DNA from 2 places in the Serratia ficaria genome. Region 1 is predicted to be linked to the other one. Evidence: predicted binding sites of a transcription regulator. Region 1 holds the regulator's gene; the other holds the start of a gene.
What was found. Region 1 encodes LexA, which represses DNA repair genes until DNA is damaged. Its sites were predicted from a motif close to TNCTGTATGTACATACAGNA; they were not measured.

Region 1 (8,684 bases):
CCGTCGCGCTACCAGCGATACTTGTTGTGATCTTCCCAGGACTTCACTTCTTTCTCGGCCGCCTCTTTCTGGTAGCCATAGCGCTCCTGGATTTTGCCGACAAGCTGTTCGCGTTTCCCTTCGATAACCGCCAGATCGTCATCGGTCAGCTTGCCCCATTGTTCCTTCACTTTCCCTTTAAACTGCTTCCAGTTACCGTCGGCTTGATCTTTGTTCATAGTCTCTCCGTTAACCTGTGGTGAATCAGTTTCAGATCCTGCTGGCCGGGCGCATTACTCAGTAATTTTTATGGTTTATATGCGCTAACCAAAGGGGCGCCGCTCCCCTGCTCACGTCGCCAGCCACATGATTAAGTATAGAATCAGATAGCGACAAATAAAAAGTAAGCAGAATTTAAATCCATTCAAACTTCGTATAACAGTAGAAAACGCCGAAAAACAGCCTGCTAACGGGTTAAGTTCGGCAACGAAAACATGTAACTAAATATGAATTAAAACATAAATAAAATTAATGATTTTGCGTCATTCAGCATCGACTATGTCGCTGAAAACCAGCTGCCGCGCACCCGGTGGCGATGCCAGATCCAACCCAGAGAGAGGCCGCGCAGCGAGAGAAAGACCGCCAGTGCCAGCCACAGCCCATGGTTGCCCAGCAGCGGCACGCTGAACAAGGTGAGCCCATAACCTGCCGCCGCCACCGCCATGCTGTTGCGCATTTCCGCGCCGCGGGTGGCGCCGATAAACATGCCGTCCAGCAGGTAGCACCATACGCCGACCAACGGCAGCGCCACCTGCCACGGCAGATAGTGATTGGCCAACGCGCGCAGCTCCGGCAGCGAGGTCAGCGCCGCCACGATCTGCTGGCCGGCAACGGCGTAAGCCGCGCCAAAGGCCAGGGCCACCAGGCAGGCCTGACGGCAGGCGGCGCGCCATATCCTCCTCAGCTGGCGGTCGTCGCGGGCGCCGTAGGCGTGGCCCGAATGCGCCTCCACCGCGTAAGCGAAACCGTCCAGCGCATAGGCGGTAAAGGTGAGCAGGTTCATCAGCACCGCATTCACCGCCACCACTTCGCTGCCAAGGCGCGCGCCAAAAATGGTCAGAGAGGCGAAGCACAGCTGCAGCAACAGCGAGCGCAGCATAATGTCGCGGTTTAGCGCCAGCAGGCGCCGCAGGTTACCGCGCCAGGCCTGCTGCAGCATCGGCGGTGAAATGCCGCGCAGCCGCATCACGCGCCACGACAGCCATAGCCCGAGCAGCAGCGTGGCGTATTCGGCGATGGCGGTCGCCGTCGCCGCCCCCTGCACGTTCCAGCCCAGCCCCATCACCAGCCAGATATCCAGCACGATGTTCAGCAGGTTGCCGACGATCAACAGGATCACCGGCGCGCGCACGTACTGCACGCCGAGCAGCCAGCCGAGGATCACCATATTGGCCAGCGCCGCCGGGGCGCTCAGCCAACGGATCTCAAGAAACAGCCGCGCCTGCCGCAGTACCTCGGCGTCGCCGCCGACGATCCCCAGCGCCGCATCAATCAGCGGCTGGCGCAACAGCACAATGGCCAGCCCGGCCAGCACCGCCAACAGCAGCGGCTGCATAAAGGCGCGCGCCAGCGCCTGCGGGTTCTGCGCCCCCAGCGCCTGTGCGGCCAAGCCGGTGGTGCTCATGCGCAGGAACAGCAACAGCATAAACAGGAAGCTGGTGGCCATGGCGCCGATCGCCACGCCGCCGAGATAGGTCGGGCTATCGAGATGGCCGATCACCGCGGTATCCACCAGCCCGAGCAGCGGCACGGTAATATTGGAAAAAATCATCGGCAGGGCGAGACGCCACAGGGCTTTATCGGTGTCGCTGGTGAAGGCGGAAAAGGCGGAGATCAGGCGCATGGTGAAATGTTCCCGTGGATACCCTTCATCTTACCAAGCTGCAGGCGTGTCGGCTGCGCATTGAAAGCGATTGGGCACGATATTGAATCAGAAATGACATCGCCCCAAAGCAGGGGCGATTTAAATCGGGGGACGACCGTTCGGGCGCGGCGGTTAAATCCAGTCGCCGTTGCGGATCACGCCGACCGCCAGGCCTTCGATGGTGAAATTCTGCTGACGCAGATCGACCACGATCGGTTGGAATTCGCTGTTTTCCGGCAGCAGTTCAACCACGTTGCCGTGTTTTTTCAGGCGTTTGACCGTGACTTCGTCCTCAATGCGCGCCACCACCACCTGGCCGTTGCGCACGTCCTGAGTCTTGTGCACCGCCAGCAGATCGCCGTCCAGAATGCCGATGTCGCGCATCGACATGCCGTTGACCCGCAGCAGGAAATCCGCGTTCGGTTTGAACAGCGAAGGATCCACCTTGTAGTGGCCTTCGATATGCTGTTGCGCCAGCAGCGGCTCGCCGGCGGCCACCCGGCCGATCAGCGGCAGGCCTTCTTCATCTTCCATCAGCAGGCGGATGCCGCGTGACGCGCCGGAGACGATCTCGATCACCCCTTTGCGCGCCAGCGCCTTCAGGTGTTCTTCGGCGGCATTTGGCGAGCGGAACCCCAGACGCATAGCGATCTCGGCACGCGTCGGCGGCATGCCCGTCTGCGAAATATGATCGCGAATCAGATCATAGACCTCTTGCTGTCTGGTAGTTAGTGCTTTCATTCCGCCCCCTGTTTGTTTATACAGTCTTGCTGTGAGTATATACAGGTAAGCGCGGATTGGGAACCGAAGAATGAATAAAAATCAGGGATTAGCGCCCCGCTCAAAGGAAGTGTTGCCACAGCACCGAGCCCCAGACGAACAGCGCCAGCAGGATCGCCAGCGACACCGCCGCCGACCCCATGTCCTTCGCCCGGCCGGAGAGCTCATGATGCTCGCTGCCGATGCGGTCGACCACCGCCTCGATCGCGCTGTTCAGGATCTCGACGATCATCACCAGCGCCACCGATCCGATCAACAAAATGCGCGCTATCGCACCCACATCCAGCCAGATCGCCAGTATGATGGCCAGCAGGGTCGCCACCAGCTCCTGGCGGAACGCCGCCTCGTGCTGCCAGGCGGCGGAAAGTCCTTTATAAGAGTAGCCGGCGGCTTTAATAATACGGGTCAGGCCGGTTGCTTGGTTCGCCATGTTTTCGGTGCCTTTCTCAGAGGTAAGTCATAATAAAAAGAGTCTAGATCAGCCAGCGTTATCGGCTCTCGGTTTTCCAACACCACAGATCTGCTACCCGGTTTCTGGTATGCTTGCGGCGCATTGCTAACAAGAGGCTTCACGTTGTTATGTCAGGTTGGCGTAAAATTTATTATAAATTATTGAATTTACCACTCAAATTGTTGGTAAGAAGTAAGGTTATCCCTTCAGATCCGGTCACGGAATTAGGGTTGGATCCCTCACGGCCGATTTTGTATGTTTTGCCTTATAATTCCAAGGCGGATTTGCTGACGCTGCGCACTCAGTGCCTGGCGCAGGATCTGCCCGACCCCCTCAACCCGCTGGAAATTGACGGCACGGTGCTGCCGAGCCACGTGTTCATTCACGACGGCCCGCGCGTGTTCCGCTACTACACGCCGAAGGAAGAGTCGGTAAAGCTGTTCCACGACTACCTGGACCTGCACCGCAACAATCCGGATCTCGACATCCAGATGCTGCCGGTCTCGGTGATGTTTGGCCGCTCGCCGGGCCGCGAAGGGCAAGGCACGCCGCATCTGCGCCTGCTGAACGGCGTGCAGAAATTCTTCGCCGTGCTGTGGCTCGGCCGCGACAGCTTCGTGCGCTTCTCCAATACCGTCTCGCTGCGCCGCATGGCCTCCGAACACGGCACGGATAAAATCATCGCGCAGAAGCTGGCGCGCGTGGCGCGCATGCACTTCTCGCGCCAGCGCCTGGCCGCGGTCGGCCCAAGCCTGCCGGCGCGTCAGGATCTGTTCAACAAGCTGCTGGCGTCCAAGGCGATCGAAAAAGCGGTCGAGGACGAGGCGCGCAGCAAGAAGATTTCCCACGAAAAAGCCCAGCAGAACGCCATCGCGCTGATGGAAGAGATCGCCGCCGACTTCTCCTACGAGACCGTGCGCCTCTCCGACCGCGTGCTGAGCTGGACCTGGAACCGGCTGTATCAGGGCATCAACGTCACCAACGCCGAACGCGTGCGCCAGCTGGCGCAGGACGGCCACGAAATCGTCTACGTGCCCTGCCACCGCAGCCACATGGACTACCTGCTGCTGTCCTACGTGCTGTATCACCAGGGCCTGGTGCCGCCGCACATCGCGGCCGGCATCAACCTCAACTTCTGGCCGGCCGGGCCGATCTTCCGCCGCCTGGGCGCGTTCTTCATTCGCCGCACCTTCAAGGGCAACAAGCTGTACTCCACGGTATTCCGCGAGTACCTCGGCGAACTGTTCACCCGCGGCTACTCGGTGGAATACTTCGTCGAAGGCGGCCGCTCGCGCACCGGGCGCCTGCTGGAACCGAAGACCGGCACCCTGTCGATGACCATCCAGGCGATGCTGCGCGGCGGCACCCGTCCCATCACCCTGGTGCCTATCTACATCGGCTACGAGCACGTGATGGAAGTGGGCACCTACGCCAAAGAGCTGCGCGGCGCCACCAAGGAAAAAGAGAGCCTGCTGCAGATGCTGCGCGGCCTGCGCAAGCTGCGCAACCTGGGCCAGGGCTACGTCAACTTCGGCGATCCGCTGCCGCTGACCGCCTATCTGAACCAGCACGTGCCGCAGTGGCGCGAATCGATCGACCCGATCGAAGCCCAGCGCCCAAGCTGGCTGACGCCGACGGTCAACGATCTGGCGGCCAAAATCATGGTGCGCATCAACAACGCCGCCGCGGCCAACGCCATGAATCTGTGCTCCACCGCGCTGCTGGCCTCGCGCCAGCGTTCGCTGACCCGCGAGCAGCTGCTCGAACAGCTCGAGTGCTACCTGCAACTGATGCGCAACGTGCCTTACGCGCACGACGTCACGGTGCCGACCCAGACGCCGGATGAGCTGCTGGATCACGCGTTGAACATGAACAAGTTCGAGGTGGAGAAGGACAACATCGGCGATATCATCATCCTGCCGCGCGAGCAGGCGGTGCTGATGACCTATTACCGCAACAATATCCATCACCTGCTGGTGCTGCCTTCCCTGATCGCCACCATCGTGATGCACCACCGCAAGGTGTCGCGCGCCGAGCTGCTGCGGCAGATCGGTCTGATTTACCCGATGCTGAAAGCCGAGCTGTTCCTGCATAACGACAAGGAACAGCTGGAACAGGTGCTGCAGCCGCTGATCGGCGAAATGATCCGCCAACAGCTGATCTGCGGCAAAGGCGAGGATCTGGTGCTGAACCCGGCGCGCATCCGTCCGCTGCAGCTGCTGGCCGCCGGCGTGCGCGAAACCCTGCAACGCTACGCCATCACCATGTCGATCCTCAGCACCAACCCGAGCATCAACCGCGGCGCGCTGGAGAAAGAGAGCCGCATCATGGCGCAGCGCCTGTCGGTGCTGCACGGCATCAACGCGCCGGAGTTCTTCGACAAGGCGGTGTTCTCCACCCTGGTGGCGACGCTGCGTGAAGAGGGCTACATCAACGACATCGGCGATGCCATCCGCGAGCACACCCTCGAGGTGTACAGCATGCTGAGCGATCTGATCACCCCGGAGATCAAGCTGACCATCGAGAGCGTCAGCATGCCGGCGGAAACCAATGCGCTGCCAGAGGCGACCGCAGAGGAAGAGAAAGAAGGCTGATCCGCGCGAACCGGAAATGCAAAAGGCACCCTCGGGTGCCTTTTTTATTGCTCGCGGCGCTTAAGCCGGCAAATAACTCAGCGCGATGCCGATAAACACCACCAGCCCGACGTAGTTATTGTGCAGAAACGCCCTGAAGCAGGCTTCGCGCTCGCGGGTGGCGACCTGCTTTTGCTGATGGATGAACAGCGCGCCCGCCAGCAGCAGCGACCAGTAAAACGCCCCGCCCAGCTGCGCCAGATACCCGACCCACAGCAGCAGCAGCAGGGTGGCGAACTGCAGCAACCCGACGATCAGCTTGTCGTAGCGGCCAAACAGGATGGCGGTGGATTTGACGCCGATTTTCAGGTCGTCATCGCGGTCCACCATCGCATACAGCGTGTCGTAAGCCACCGTCCAGCAAATGTTGGCCAGCAGCAGCAGCCAGCAGCTCAGCGGCAGCGCTTCGCTGACCGCGGCGTAGGCCATGGGAATGCCCCAGCCGAAGGCGGCGCCCAGCACGAACTGCGGCAGGTTGGTCACCCGCTTCATAAACGGATAAACCCACGCCAGCGCCAGCGCCGCCAGCGACAGCCAGATGGCCATGGCATTCAGCGTCAGCACCAGACCAAACGAGATCAGCACCAGCACCACGAACAGCACCTTGGCCTCTTTCTCGCTCACCCGGCCGCTCGGCATCGGCCGCCCGGCGGTGCGCTTCACGTGGCCGTCGACCGCGCGGTCGGCGTAGTCGTTCACCACGCAGCCGGCGGCGCGCATCAGGAACACGCCGAGCACGAACACCAGCAGGATCGACAGCGGCGGCACGCCCTGCCCGGCCAGCCACAGCGCCCACAGCGTCGGCCACAGCAGCAGCAGGCTGCCGATCGGCTTATCGATGCGCATCAGATGGCTGTAAGCCCGCCATTTGCTTTGAGTCACGCTTCCCTCCAAGGTCTTTCCTCTCCTCTTTAAGCGGGATCCGCCGCATACAGCGGTGAAGCCGGTAAAAACAGCTCGGTCAGCAGCAGCGGTTTGCCCGCCAGCCGCAGACGAGAACGCCGCGCCCACAGCGCATCCTGCCGGCCGATGTGAATGTAATCGCGGGTCAGTTCGCCGCTGCTGAACAGATAACGCCCCAGCGGCAGCGTGCCCAGGTCCACCAGCGCCAGGTCGGGGCCGGTCAGGGTTTCCTGCGGGATCACCGTGCGCCCCAGCAGCCAGGGCCGGTTATCGCCCAGCAGCACGATTTCGCGCAGCCAGTAACGCGGGCTTGCGGGCAGATGCTCCGCCTCTTCCCCCAGCTCGTCACGGCTCACGAAGCATTCGCGCTGCGGTTCAACGTGCACCCGCGCGCAATGACGTTCAAAACGACGGGTCATGGAGCCTAATTCCATCAGCCAGTCGCTCACGGCGGCGGGCGGCGGCGAATGCCGATCGGATAACCACTCAAGCGGCGGCAGGATCGAGTCCCTATTGCCAGACATTGCTCTACTCCACGCCTGAGGCCGCACGCTGCGTGCCGCGCCAGACGATACAAACCGTTAACAGGCCTCCATTGTAACGCAGAAATGCAAAAGCGGCAGGCTGATTCGTGGGGTCAGAATAGGTTGAACCGCGATAAAAAATGCCCGGGCTGTCATCTTTTTTGCCCGCGGTTTTCTCTACCTTCGGGAGCCGTTACGGCGGTGATTCCGTGATCCTCGGCAAAGTTTCGCCTTCGCTGCCGGTGCCGCAGCTGGTCACTGGCGGGGAATATTATGTGGATGTGGCGCTGGAGGGGGCGATGACGCGCGGCATGCCGGAGCGGCGGGTGGATAACGCCCGCCTGCTGACGCCGAGCGGCGAAACCCTGGCCCGCGGATGAAAAAAGGTGCGCCGAAGCGCACCAGTCATAGAGCCAGCATCGGCAGCGTCGGGTACTACCCCTTGCCTTTAACGCTGCTGATAAAGGTTTTACGCGCTGTGGTGGAACCCAGTTTCTCGGCCTCATTCATCAGCTTCAGCGCTTTATCGATATCCCCCGCCTTCACCGCCTGTTTGATGCCGTTATTGAAATAGCTTTCCGTGTCGTTGAGCATCGGCTCCGCCGGTTTGGCCGGCGCGGGCGCCGGAGCCGCAGCCGCCGTTGCGACAGGCGCGGTTGACCCCACCACCACCGGCGTCGCGGTCGGCGCCGGTTGCAGCATGCCGATCATCACGTTGCCGCTGCCCTGCTCGGCGGTCACTTTCAGCCTGAGCGTGCCGCCGGTGCCGTGGCTGGCGACCGGGTCCGGGATATCCGGCACCGCGTTGCCTACGCCGGCGGCATAGGCCTTGGCCGGGTTGGTCAGCTGGGTGGTTTTGGCCAAATCCTGGCGGGTGGTGTACACCAACAGGTAAATCTGCTTTTGCCCCAGCGCCGGGGTCAGCTTCAGCGTGCCCTCCAGCCGATCGGAAGACATCGCGCCCGGCGGCTGATACGGGAAGTAGCTGCTCGGGTAATAGGCCGCCGGCCGCAGGTGTTCATCCAGCACCAGTACGCTCGGCGCATAAATCGAATTATTCTTGCTGATGCTGCTCAGCGTGACTTCCAGCGATCCGCGATCGGCCGGCAGCGTATAGGCGGCGATGGCCCCCTGAATGTCGCCCTGGTTGATCTGCGGGCTGACGTTATCGAGTTTCACCTCCTGCGTGACCGGCGGCTGCAGCGGTTGCCACGGCAGACTTTGCAGCGTGGCGGCGCTGATGGCCGGCGCGACGGAGACGTTGGCCGGCGTATCGGCATAGGCCGCCAGCGGCGCACCCAGGCTCAGCGCCAGCGACAGGCAGAGCGACAGCAGATTTTTTTTCATTGTTATACCCTCTATCGGCGCCGACGCAGGTCAGGCAAGAGAGCCGGCGTCGGCGAATACATGTTGGGGAAAGCACGCGGCTCTCCCCGTCCTGTCATTACCACCAGATTTCCATCTGGGCGCCGAAGGTGACTTCATCGTCA
Region 2 (8,684 bases), 1.5 Mb from region 1:
AATTGCCGCCGCTGTCGCGGTAAGTTTGCGGTTTGAACACCGAAGTGTAGCTGGCGTAGGCTGACCAGGTATCGTCGATGTCGTACACCAGCCCGGCGTAAGGCGTGACATTGTTCTTCTCCATATTTTGGCTCAGGGTGCTGGTGCTCCACTGGGTATAACGCGCGCCGACGATCAGATGCAGCGGATCCGCCAGCGAAATGCGGGTCGCGGTATAAGCCGACTTCTGGTGAATGGTATCCTCCTGCGCCAGGCTCAACGCATTCCAGTCGGTCTCGGGAAAATCCCCGCCCCAGTGATTGAAGTTGCCCACGTCTGACGGCGAGAGATTGGCGAAGGCGTTGAGATAGCGATTGTTCTGCCTGCTGTAGCTGACGCCGGCCATCAGCTGGTGCTGGCGCCCGAACAGCGCGTACGGCCCGCTGGCGAACGCATCGACGGCGTGCACCTTGCGCGTTCCGGTGTTGTAGCCCGTGCCGCCGACCACCGGATAATTCGCGTAAGGGCTGACGCCGATGCCGGTGTTTTTATCGAAGTAGCCGTCGATATACAGCATTTTGCTGTCGAGACGGGTTTCCGTATCGGCGCCGTTCAGCGTGAACTGCCAGCCATTATCAAAACGTTGCTTCAACGTGGCGAACAGCTTTCGCGATTGCTTATCGTTGTAGGCCCAGTCGGGCGCAGTGTTGAATTCACGATCGTAATGCGTTTTGCTGCCGTCGCTGTACCACCGCGGCATCCCTCCCCAGGTGGGGCTGTTGGCGTTGGTTTTCTGATAGTCGTAACCGACGGAGAGCGTCGTGGAGTCGGTCAGATCGGCATCCACCACCCCATAGAAAAATGTCTTGTCGGCGCTGTAGCGATCGACATAGCTGTCGTTGCCCTGATACCCGGCGACCACGCGGCCGCGCACCCTGCCGGACTCGCTCAGCGGTGCGGAAAGGTCCGCCACATAGCGCTGCTTATTCCAACTGCCATAGCTGGCGGAAACGTTGCCGACAAACTCGCGGCTGTCGGCATGCTTGCGCACCATGTTCACCGCAGCGGAAGGATTGCCGGCGCCGGTCATCAGGCCGGTCGCGCCGCGCACCACTTCAATGCGTTCGTAGATCGCGGTATCGGCCGACGAATCGCCCAAATTCCAGCGCTCTTCAAACTGGGTGGGAATACCGTCAACCATATAGTTGTCGATCAAGAAACCGCGCGAATAAAAGGTACTGCGGTCAAGGTCCGCCACCTTTTCGGTGACGCCGGTGGTGTTTTTCAGCGCATCCCCCAGCGTCTGCAACTGCTGATCCTGCATGCGCTGTTTGCTGATAATGCTGACGGACTGCGGTATGTCGCGCGCGGTCAGGGCCATTTTGGTGCCCGCCCGGGTTATCGGCACGCTGTAGTCGTTTTCCCCCGTCTCGCCGGCGCTCTCGGCCGAGGCTTCGACCAGCAGGGTATCTTCTTTTGCCCCGGCCTCTGCGGCGCAAGCATAAGGCGCCTGCAGCGCCACCGCGACGAATGCGGCAACGCCGGTGAGTGATGAAACATGGATTTTACGGGATGCCGAACCGCCGGCGCGATCCCCTTTGCTATGGCATGGAGCCAGAAACATGACTTTACCCTCAGGCATTTTTATTATGTTTGATTGGCTGAATGAAGATACGGCGCACTCAGCCGGTTTTCCCTGTCCCAATAATGAGTTACCGCCCCAGGCATCACTCCGACGTTGATAACCTTCCCTGCTGACGCGTTAATGCCCGCCGAAGCGATCATTAATACGAATGAGAACTATAAGCATTTTAATCGTTAGTGTAAAAGAGTATTACCGGCCTCAGGGCGGTGCCCTGCGCGGCAGACGGTGCGGGGGAGGAGAAACGGAGGCACAGGCCGATCGCATCGCCTTTGAAGGCTGGCCCGGCCGCTTAACCTTAACTTCCCTGACGATCGAGCATGTTAAGGTCCGGCGTTCTTTTGGACTCATCATTGAAGACGACAAGGCACCATGAGCGTTTATCTGGCTTGTTTAGGATACGTTTCACCCGCTTGCGGGGTTTCGGCAGGGTGCGTTTTGATTGGAGTTTAGCGTGTCTTACCAGTGAAAATATGGAAAAAGCGAACAAGAGCAATGCGATAATTATCCCTGAAAAATCCATTTTCATTCCAATTTGCTGTCCTTTGCGTGGAGCTCACTATTATCTCTTTCGTTTTTATTTTCAAAAAGTTATTTGTAAACAGGATTATTCCAAGATATTCCATTGATATATCCTAGCCAGTAACCTTTAGCCGAGAACGTTTATCTTGGCGCTTTAGGGTATTAACCGCACTCACCGCCAGGCGCGCGAAAACCTCCCGGTTAATTTCATGATTAAAATGAAAGCCGGGAGGCCGGCGCTATGTCGCGGCGTAGACGATAAACGTCACCACGCCGAAGATTTCCAGCTGCGTTTCGTCGCCGAAAACCATCGGCGCGTAGGCCGGATCCATCGGCAACAGCCGCAAATCCGGGTGGCGCTGCAGCCTCTTGACGGTGAACTCGCCGTCTACGGCGGCGATAACGATATTGCCATGCTCCGGCGTCAGCGCGCTGTCGACGATCAGCAGATCGCCATCCTGAATATTGCCGTCGATCATCGAATCGCCGCTGGCGCGCACAAAGTAGGTGGCGTTGGGATGCCGCACCAGCAGTTTGCCGATATCCAACCGGCTTTCGACGTAGTCCTGCGCCGGGGAAGGAAAACCGCCCATAGTTACCCCCTTTGTCTCAACAGAAAACGGCGACGGCAACCGCAGTCATGGCTCCCGGGGGCGTTTGCCGGCATATCCCCCCCTGGTCCGCATAGTCGGTGTCGCAAAAATGCCCCTTGTCCCCCATAGGGAGTTTCAACTTATCCAATACTGTATTTATATACAGTAATTCATGTTGTGACGAGGATCAAGCCGCTTGCCGGGCACCAGTCAGAACGCATTGAAATGCACGATGATTTAGTTACCCCCCCCTGGACAACCATGGGCCTTCGAGCGGCGGCCTGCCGCCGATTCTTTTACCCCTGACGCTGTCGCCGGATTATTAATAAAAATGTATTTTCCCGCTTTTGTTTCGCCAACAGTCGCAGCCTCAGCAACAGAGCAATCAATATTCCCCCAGCGCCAAGATAATAATAATTATCAATCTCGTTTAATTTTCAGCACATTAACGCCTGCAGATGAAAACTATCCCGCCGCGAAACTGAGCTAACCTTAGTATGTCAGTGTGAACATTATTCCTATGTTCAAGACCGCCACAATGAAAAATGAAGGGGAATATAACGTCAGGTCACCCGCTTTTTAGCTCCATGGGCTGCAGTTTTGTGTTGATTACCTGTGAGATTGTTCCATGGACCCTGTTTCGCTCATGACCATCTGGAACATCGGATTGGCAATTTGGTAATACTGAGGGGTGTTAACAATGTTCGGATTAGATGCTTTCGAGCTGGCGAGGATACAATTTGCCTTTACGGTGTCCTTTCACATTATTTTTCCTGCAATTACTATCGGTCTCGCCAGTTTTCTGGCGGTGCTGGAGGGGCTGTGGCTTAAAACTCACGATGACACCTACCGTGAGCTTTATCATTTCTGGTCAAAAATATTTGCCGTTAACTTCGGCATGGGGGTGGTGTCGGGGCTGGTGATGGCCTATCAGTTCGGCACCAACTGGAGCGGATTCTCGCAGTTTGCCGGCAGCATCACCGGGCCGCTGCTGACCTATGAGGTCCTCACCGCCTTCTTCCTCGAGGCCGGCTTCCTGGGCGTGATGCTGTTTGGCTGGCACCGGGTCGGGCGCGGGCTGCACTTCTTCGCCACCTGCATGGTGGCGCTGGGCACCTTGATATCGACCTTCTGGATCCTGTCCTCCAACAGCTGGATGCATACCCCGCAGGGCTTCGCCATCGAGAACGGCATCGTCGTGCCGGTGGACTGGCTGAAAATCGTCTTCAACCCGTCCTTCCCGTACCGCTTGATGCACATGACCACCGCGGCCTTCCTGTCGAGCGCCTTCTTCGTCGGCGCCTCCGCGGCCTGGCACCTGCTGAAGGGCAACGATACGCCGGCGATCCGCAAGATGCTCTCCATGGCGCTGTGGATGGCGCTGATCGTCTCGCCTGTCCAGGCGGTGCTCGGCGATGCCCATGGTTTGAATACGCTGGAGCATCAGCCGGCCAAAATCGCCGCCATCGAAGGGCACTGGGAAAACAAACCCGGCGAGGCAACGCCGCTGGTGCTGTTCGGCATGCCGGACATGGACGACGAGGTCACCCGCTACAAGCTGGAAGTTCCCTATCTGGGCAGCATCATACTGACGCACAGCCTCGACAAGCAGGTGCCGGCGCTGAAAAGCTTCCCGAAAGAAGACCGCCCCAACTCCAGCATCATCTTCTGGTCGTTCCGCGTGATGGCCGGGTTGGGCATGCTGATGATACTGCTCGGCGTGGTCAGCGTCTGGCTACGCTGGAAAGGCCGGCTGTATCAGTCGCGGCCGTTCCTGTGGTTCGCGCTGCTGATGGGGCCGTCGGGGCTGATCGCGCTGCTGGCGGGCTGGTTCACCACCGAGATCGGCCGGCAACCCTGGGTGGTGTATGGCGTGATGCGCACGCGGGACGCGGTCTCGCCGCACGGCGAAATGCACATGACGTTCAGCCTGCTTCTCTTCATTGTGGTTTACACCTCGGTATTTGGCGTGGGGTATGTCTATTTGATGCGATTGATTAAAAAAGGCCCCGTCAGCGAAGATGCTCATCCGATCCCCGAGGGCGGCCCGGGCCTGTCGCAAACACCTGCACGTCCACTGTCGGCGGTTCAGGAGCCGCTGAACAAACCGGAAGGGAGAGAATAACATGGGTATCGATCTGTCAGTCATCTGGTTCACCATCATCGTTTTCTCAACGCTGATGTACATTGTGATGGACGGTTTTGATCTTGGGATCGGCATCCTGTTCCCGTTTAACCAGGACCCCGTTCAGCGGGACATGATGGTGAATACCGTAGCGCCGGTATGGGACGGCAACGAAACCTGGCTGGTGCTGGGCGGCGCGGCGCTGTACGGCGCCTTCCCGCTGGCCTATGCGGTCATTGTCGACGCGCTGTCGATTCCGTTGACCATCATGCTGGTGGGGTTGATTTTCCGCGGCGTCGCCTTCGAGTTTCGCTTTAAGGCCACGCCGGAACACCGGCCGTTCTGGGACAAGGCGTTCATTGTCGGCTCTATCGTGGCGACCTTCAGCCAGGGGGTCGCGGTAGGATCGGTGCTGAACGGTTTCGAAGTGACCGGCCGCGCCTACAGCGGCCCGGCGCTGAGCTGGCTGGCGCCGTTCCCGCTGTTCTGCGGCGTGGGCCTGGTGGTGGCCTACGCGCTGCTGGGCAGCACCTGGCTTATCATGAAAACCGAGGGCGAACTGCACCGTAAAATGTCGAACCTGGCCATCCCGCTGACGCTGGCGCTGCTGGCCGCGGTGGTCATTATCAGCATCTGGACGCCGCTCGCGCATCCGGACATTGCGCAGCGCTGGTTTACCTTCCCGAACATCGTCTGGTTCCTGCCGGTGCCGCTGCTGGTCGTGGTTTTCTCCTGGGGGATCGTGCGGGCGGCCTATAACCACGCCAGCTACGGCCCGTTCATGCTCACGCTGGGCCTGATGTTCCTTGGCTTCAGCGGCCTGGGCATCAGCATCTGGCCGAACATCATCCCGCCGTCCATCTCCATTTGGCAGGCGGCTTCACCGCCGCAGAGCCAGGGCTTTATGCTGGTCGGGGCGCTGCTGATTATTCCCGTCATCCTGATGTACACCTGCTGGAGCTACTACGTGTTCCGCGGCAAAATCAAACCGGATGCGGGTTACCACTGACAGCTTAACGAAACGGAGGCTGAAATCATGAAGTCCGTAGCGGAAAACCGGCCTGCCTTCTGGCGGCGCCTGATGTGGATGCTGGCCATCTGGGGAGCGAGCGTACTCGCCCTGGCCGCGGTGGCCTCGATATTCAAGCTGCTGATGTACGCGGCCGGCATGAAAACTCACTAACGGCAAACGGGCCACTGGCATGGCCTGTCTCTCTCCCCAAGGCGCCCATTTTGCTGGGCGCCTGCTGCTTAATCTTTTCCATAAGTGGCGTTAATGCTTCTGTAAAACCCTTTGCCATACCAATCTCGTGCCTTTAAAAATGAAGCGTTACCGATCCGGCGCCATAAAAAACAGAGGTCGCAACCTCCGTAGGGTTAGTATTCAAAAAGAATCCCGCACTGGGGCTGATTATTATGCCCCAGTGCGGGCGATTTAACGCTTTCTCGTTACGCTATTTTTACCTTGAGAACCTCTTTAGATCTTAGCGTTACCCTGATTGGCACGGATTTATAGGAAGGCGTGCCGCTCTCTTCATCGATGTAGTGCAGCGGCACCAGCACGTTGGCCTCCGGATAGTAGGCGCCGACCGAGCCGGCGGAAATGTTGTAGGCGATGACCGTAATGCCTTCCAGACGCTGAGAGCTGCCGGGCAGCGCGGTTGCCAAATCAACCACGTCGCCATGTTCAAGCCCCAACCGCTGAAGATCGACGTCATTCATAAACAGCACGTCACGCCGGCCGAAGACCCCGCGGTAGCGGTCATCCAGGGCATAAATGGTGGTGTTGTATTGGTCGTGGCTGCGCAGGGTGATCAGCCGCAGAACATCGTCCCCCGCCACGATTTCATTTTCGTGCAGCCCGGTGAATACCGAGAACATCGCCTTGCCGGTGGCCGTCGGCCACTGGCGTTCGGTTGGCGGCAACGGCATGCGGAAGCCGCCCGGCTGCCGAATGCGCGCATTGTAATCGTCGAATCCCGGGATGGTTTTTTCGATCAGGTCGCGGATAACGTCGTAATCCTCAATCAGTTCATCCCAGGGGACTTTGCTGTTGGGCAGGGTCGCTTTGGCCATGCCGGCCACGATGGCGGGTTCTGAACGCAGCAGGTCTGAAGCGGGTTTTAATTTGCCGGAGGAAGCATGGACCATCGACATCGAGTCTTCCACCGTCACCGATTGCCGCCCGCTCGCCTGCAAGTCCAGCTCGGTACGGCCAAGACACGGCAGGATAAGGGTTTCTTTCGCCACCAACAGATGGCTGCGGTTAAGCTTGGTGCCGATATGCACGCTCAAATCCAGCGCTTTCATCGCCGGGAAGCTTTGCTCGGGGTCCGGCAGCGCCACGGCAAAGTTGCCGCCCAGGCAGATAAGCGCCTTCGAGGCGCCGTCGATCATCGCCTGCATGGTCTTCACCGCGTCATGGCCATGCCCTTTTGGCGGAGCGAAGCCAAATACCGCTTCCAGTTTCGCCAGAAAATCGGCCGAAGGCTTCTCGGTGATGCCGACGGTGCGGTTGCCCTGCACGTTGGAATGGCCGCGCAACGGACAAATGCCGGCGCCCGGCTTGCCGATGTTGCCGCGCATCAGCAGCAGGTCGGCGATCAGGCGCACATTCGCCGTCCCTTTATTGTGCTGGGTGATGCCCATGCCGTAGGTGACGATGGTGGCCTTGGATTTGGCATAGGCCACCGCCACCTGCTCCAGATCCTGACGTGTCAGGCCGCATTCTTTCTCGATCGCTTCCCACGGGGTCGCCGCCAAATCGTCGGCAAAAGCGGGGAAACCTGCGGTATGTTCGGCGATAAAGGCATGGTCCAGCGCATCCCCTTGCAGCGCATCCAGCGCCAACAGCGCTTTGGCTATGCCTTTCAACGCCGCGGCGTCGCCGCCGGCCTTCACTTGATAGTAGGTCGAGGCGATGTTGGTCGAGCTGTAGGTGGCCATTTCGATAACGCTTTGCGGGTCAGTAAAACGCTCCAGCGCCCGCTCGCGCAGCGGATTAAAGACGATGATGGGGACATTTTTGCGCGCCAGCTCATGCAGCGTACCCATCATGCGCGGGTGGTTGGTGCCCGGATTGTGGCCGATGGAGATAACCAGCTCGGTGCTGTCAAAATCGTCCAGCGACACCGTGCCTTTGCCGATGCCGATCGACTGCGGCAGCCCCACGCTGGTGGGTTCGTGGCACATGTTGGAGCAATCGGGGAAGTTATTGGTGCCGTATTCGCGGGCAAACAGCTGGAACAGATAGGCCGCTTCGTTGGAGGCGCGGCCCGAGGTGTAGAACTCGACCTGGTCGGGCTGCAGCGTCTGCAGAACGGCGCCAATGCGTTGAAAAGCCTCATCCCATTCGAGAGGGCGCAAGGTATCGGTGCCGGCGTCATACCTCAGCGGCGTCGTCAGGCGGCCATAGCCCTCCAGCTCGTAATCGGTTTTTTGCAGCAGTGAAGTCACGGTATTTTGCGCCAGAAATTCGGCGGTGACACGTTTGCTGGTGGCTTCCCAGGTAACGGCTTTCGCGCCGTTTTCACAGAATTGGAAGGTGGAACGATGCTCTTTATCCGGCCACGCACACCCCGGGCAGTCAAAACCATCCGGTTGATTGGTGCGCATCAGCGTGACCGGTGCCTCAAGGGTGTCCATCTGCGTGCGGACGGCGATAGCCGTTGCTTTCAATGCGCCCCAACCGCCAGCGGGACCATCGTAGGGATGGATCCCGGGTACTGCTCGTCTATTCGCCATTATTGCCTCCGACACAGCTCACGATAAATGCAGGTGTTTTATTAACCGCTAATGGGTTGTACTGATTGATATTAGAATT

Region 2: the regulator LexA is predicted to act here: its motif matches at 2,885-2,904, upstream of umuD (translesion error-prone DNA polymerase V autoproteolytic subunit).

What each region holds. Positions count from the first base shown of each region.
Region 1 covers NZ_LT906479.1:4,733,276-4,741,959, forward strand. The annotation lists gene CKW09_RS22135 (CsbD family protein) at 9-218, opposite strand; gene dinF (MATE family efflux transporter DinF) at 536-1,882, opposite strand; gene lexA (transcriptional repressor LexA) at 2,036-2,644, opposite strand; gene CKW09_RS22150 (diacylglycerol kinase) at 2,745-3,113, opposite strand; gene plsB (glycerol-3-phosphate 1-O-acyltransferase PlsB) at 3,263-5,728, shown strand; gene ubiA (4-hydroxybenzoate octaprenyltransferase) at 5,789-6,661, opposite strand; gene ubiC (chorismate lyase) at 6,679-7,194, opposite strand; gene CKW09_RS24630 (nucleoside hydrolase) at 7,404-7,574, shown strand; gene malM (maltose operon protein MalM) at 7,630-8,541, opposite strand; gene CKW09_RS22180 (maltoporin) at 8,639-8,684, opposite strand, start outside.
Region 2 covers NZ_LT906479.1:3,236,758-3,245,441, forward strand. The annotation lists gene fhuE (ferric-rhodotorulic acid/ferric-coprogen receptor FhuE) at 1-1,603, opposite strand, end outside; gene umuD (translesion error-prone DNA polymerase V autoproteolytic subunit) at 2,383-2,736, opposite strand; gene CKW09_RS15345 (cytochrome ubiquinol oxidase subunit I) at 3,437-4,861, shown strand; gene cydB (cytochrome d ubiquinol oxidase subunit II) at 4,863-5,870, shown strand; gene CKW09_RS15355 (DUF2474 domain-containing protein) at 5,898-6,044, shown strand; gene CKW09_RS15360 (FdhF/YdeP family oxidoreductase) at 6,311-8,605, opposite strand.